DNA from 2 places in the Vagococcus carniphilus genome. Region 2 is predicted to be linked to the other one. Evidence: riboswitches for the same ligand, from Rfam matches in the RefSeq annotation. Region 2 holds a riboswitch; the other holds the start of a gene.
What was found. Region 2 has a riboswitch for magnesium ahead of H9L18_RS06660 (GNAT family N-acetyltransferase). Riboswitches for the same ligand answer to the same signal wherever they lie in the genome.
Positions count from the first base shown of each region.

Region 1 (2,205 bases), 760 kb from region 2:
TTTTAAAGTAACTAAAATTATTGAATAAAAATAGGACTGAAGCATAAAAAAATTATGTTTCAGTCCTTTGTTTTTTTATTATTGAAGTAAAAAATCAATTGAGCTTAAATTAGCTGTTATCATAGCAGATAGATTTTCAAACTTTCTTTTGGTTTCAAAGAAAGTTTGCTCTTTTTTTATTAAATAAGAGTTGTTAGAAGGAGAACTGTTTTCTAGAATAATAACTCCTTCAGTAGAAATTTTAGTCATAGCTACTTTTAAATCATCAAATGTATTAAAGTATTTTTGATCAGTTATTATAGTTAGGTCTTGTGCTGTTAAAATAAAGACAGAAATGAAAGGAAATAACTCTTTGATTATTTCTTTTCTTAGATGTAACTCTATGTTTTTAAAACGGATATTTAATGTAATATTTTTTAAGTCATAAGTTTTAATAAACTTTATCATAATATGTAAATCTTCTATTGTATTAATCGCCCCGATTTTAGTGGCATCCATTGTTCCGTCTGAAAAAACAGAATCTAGTTGTTGCTCTAAAATACCAGGATTAATGAATTCTGAATAAACTTTAGAACCTTCTTTAGGTGTTGTTAAATGAGTCATTACAGAGAAACCAAAGACATCATTTTGTTGAAAAATTTTTAAATCATTTTGAATACCTGCTTTACAAGTTGAATCAGAGTAATTGATTGTTAAAACTTTTTGAACCATTGCTACCTCCAGAAAAATGTCATGTGTTCATTATACTATAGGAATAATTTAAAAGCTCCCCAAAATCTAGAGCCATTTGACTTTAAGATTTAAAAGAGTTAAAGTCGAAGAGAAATGAATACTGTCTCTGTTAGGTGAGGCTCCTATATAGAAATACGCTGCTGCCCGTCAGATATCCAGAGATATCTGTTTTGGGTCAACAGGAACTGTCGATTAAGGCTTTTCTTAATGTAGCTGATAATTTTGTCTACGCTGTATAGTGCTAAAACTCAACGAAGAGAAACAGGATACAAGTTTTTAACTTCTTTTTGCGTTCTGGCACTCTCTTAGTTGAGGGGGCCTTTTTCTATTTTTATAGAGAATAGTAAATAAAGTTAAAGGAGAGGTTTCGATGAAAAAGAATGTAACCAATGATAGCAAAAACACTGAGTTGATGAAACTATCAAAATTGTCTGATCGAGAGTTAATGATGGAGTTTAGAACTTCTCCCAATGGTTTAACAACCGATGATGCTAGTAACCGTATGGAGGAGTACGGTGAAAACAAAGTAGATATTCAAAAACCTGATGCATGGTATGTAGTTCTGGTTAAATCTTTCATGGACCCATTCATTTATGTTTTAGCAGGTCTGTTGGTAGTTTCTGCTTTAACGAAAGATTATGAGGCAGTTGTTGTGATGTCTCTAATGATTCTTGTTAGTGCTTTGATTCGCTTTACGCAAGATTTTAAAGCCCAAAAAGAATCTCTAGCCCTTCAGGATTTAGTCAAACATACTTGTGCTGTTAAAAGAGACGGAGAAACAAAAGAAAGGCCAATGGAGGAAGTCGTTCCTGGAGATATTGTTTATCTATCAGCAGGGGATATGATTCCAGCAGATAGTGTCCTTATCTGGACGAAAGACTTATTCGTTAATCAATCTTCTTTAACTGGGGAATCGATGCCAGTTGAAAAGTATGAAGCTGAAAAAATGGATAAAGAAATAAAAGAAGATTCTTCAGCTATTGATTTAACTAACCTTATCTTTATGGGAACTGATGTGTTAAGTGGGCAAGGTGAAGCAATTATCCTAAAAACTGGTCAGCAAACATTTTTTGGAGATATTGCCAAACAAGCAAGCACTAAAAGAGAATTAACCAATTTCGATCGTGATTTGAATCATATTAGTAAATTATTATTAAGAATGGTTTCCATATTATTTCCAATTGTCTTTTTAATTAATGGTGTGATGAAGGGAGATTGGACACAAGCTTTCTTCTTCTCAATTGCAGTGGCAGTTGGTTTGACGCCAGAGATGTTACCGATGATTGTAACAAGTAATCTAGCAAAAGGCTCTCAAACATTAGCCAAAAAGAAAGTTATTGTGAAAGAATTAAATGCGATTCAAAACTTAGGTGCAATGAACGTCTTGTGTACAGATAAAACAGGAACTATCACAGAAGATCGTGTTGTTCTAGTAGAGCATGTGAGCCCACTAGGAGATGATGATCCTAAAGT
Region 1 is NZ_CP060720.1:2,096,969-2,099,173, reverse strand. Features, by position in the region: gene H9L18_RS10305 (hypothetical protein) at 1-28, shown strand, start outside; gene H9L18_RS10300 (bifunctional hydroxymethylpyrimidine kinase/phosphomethylpyrimidine kinase) at 79-711, opposite strand; M-box (ykoK) riboswitch at 831-999, shown strand; gene mgtA (magnesium-translocating P-type ATPase) at 1,073-2,205, shown strand, end outside.
Region 1: linked by a shared signal. The riboswitch ahead of mgtA (magnesium-translocating P-type ATPase) and the one ahead of H9L18_RS06660 (GNAT family N-acetyltransferase) in region 2 are both predicted to bind magnesium.

Region 2 (2,205 bases):
TAACATTTTCACCATACTCTTCTCTTAATTCTTCTACTCTTTCATCTGAAACACCTTTATTTGATGTTTTAAAAATTCCTAATACCTTTTCGATTGTTGCTTGTGAAAAAAACTCATAGTTCAGTTGATTATTTTGAATCATTTGTTCTTTTTTTTCTACCATTATTCTTTACCTTCTTTCCGTAAAATAAACCCCAGAGAGAACATCCAACACCTATAAATAATAAAAATATTACCAATTCAGGCATAATAATTCCTCCTTACTTTAGTTGGGCTGTGAAAGAAGAAAGGTTAAAGCAGTTACTAAATATTATTTACTAGAAACAAATAAACAATAATAGCTTGCTTTTAAAAAACATTTCTTATAACACAAACCCTTTTGTCTTCGACTCTGACTACTGTCATCCATTTGTTTCCATCTCCTTTACCCTTATTATTTTATTAAATTCTTTAATTCTAATGGTTCCATTCATTTCAACCACGTCATTCCCTTGGTAACCTAGCTTTTCATAAAAACTCCAAGCCGATTCTCTTCCAGTTAAAAAAACATGTTGAAATCCAAGTTCGCTTGAAAACTCCTCTGCGTATTCAATAAGTGTAATACCAAGTCCTTGTCCTTGAACTTTTTTAGAAATAGCAACTTGCTCAATTCGCATAGTAGTTTGATTCATTCGTGATAACATCAATGTCCCAACTACTTCCCCTTCGACAATTACTACAAGATGAAAATTATTTTTTTCTTCAATCGGTAATGTCGTAATCAATTCTTTTCCTGATGTTTTTTTCAGTAATTCATTTCTAAGTTGGACACCTGCCCAATACTCAATGCTACCAAAAAGCACTCTTCTTAATGTTGCTGTTTTACCATCTTTCCCACTCCTTTTGATTTATCACGCAAAAAACCTCTCGCCAAAAACTCGACGAGAGGTTTGAATTCATCACTAAATAAGCATTCTTAAGATCCAATCGTTGAGTTTTAGCACTATACAACGTAAAAGTCGTTGCTTTAGCTACGTTAAGAAAAACCTTATCTCGATAATTCCTGTTATACCCATTGGTGTCTCTCGACGTTTTTGGGCAGTAGCCTGTGTTTGTATAGGAGCCTCACCTAACAAATCTATTTAATTGTCTAACACACATGTACTATAAATCATTTTTAAATAACTGTCAACCAATAACAAATATTATTTAAACATATTGTCTTTTTTGTTCGTCATTATAGGCTGAATCAATTAATCCGCCACCTAAACACTCGTCGCCTTGATAGAAGACCACAGCTTGTCCTGGTGTAATGGCACGTACTGGTTCACTAAAAATAACAGTTGCTTTAGTTTGGTCATCATTTAAAATAACTTTTACTTCAGTATCTTGTTGACGGTATCTAAATTTAGCAGTACAAGTAAACTCTGTTTCTTTTTTCTCATTAGTTGTAAAATGAATATCACTTGCTTCTAAGCTTGTTGCATAAAGATGCTCATGATGAAATCCTTGTCCAACTAACAAGGTATTAGTTGCTAATTCTTTTCCTACAACAAACCAAGGTTCACTTGATTCACCTTGGCCTCCACCAATCCCAAGACCTTGTCTTTGGCCAATTGTATAATACATTAACCCTGCATGATCTCCTTTTACTTGACCATCAAGAGTTACCATTTTTCCAGGTTGAGCTGGTAAATATTTACCCAAGAACTCTTTAAAATTCTTTTCACCAATAAAGCAAACTCCTGTAGAATCTTTCTTTTTGGCAGTTGCTAAATTAGCTTTTTCGGCAATCTCACGAACTTCTGATTTTTCCATATGGCCTAGCGGAAACATTGTTTTAGCCAATTGTTCTTGTGATAATTGACTTAAAAAGTAAGTTTGATCTTTATTATTATCAACACCTCTTAGCATATGAACAGTACCATCTTCATCACGAGTTACTTGAGCATAGTGGCCTGTCGCAACATAATCTGCACCTAGTTGCATAGCATAATCTAAAAAGGCTTTAAATTTAATTTCTTTATTACACATCACATCTGGGTTAGGTGTTCTACCTAAACGATACTCTGCTAAAAAATACTCAAAAACGCGGTCCCAATATTCTTTTTCAAAATTGACTGAATAATAAGGAACACCAATTTGATTAGCTACTTTAGCAACATCTTTATAATCTTCAGTTGCTGTACAAACGCCCATATCATCAGTATCATCCCAATTTTTCAT
Region 2 is NZ_CP060720.1:1,340,187-1,342,391, reverse strand. Features, by position in the region: partial or broken gene mgtA (magnesium-translocating P-type ATPase) at 1-163, opposite strand, end outside; gene H9L18_RS06660 (GNAT family N-acetyltransferase) at 402-842, opposite strand; M-box (ykoK) riboswitch at 955-1,123, opposite strand; gene mnmA (tRNA 2-thiouridine(34) synthase MnmA) at 1,189-2,205, opposite strand, start outside.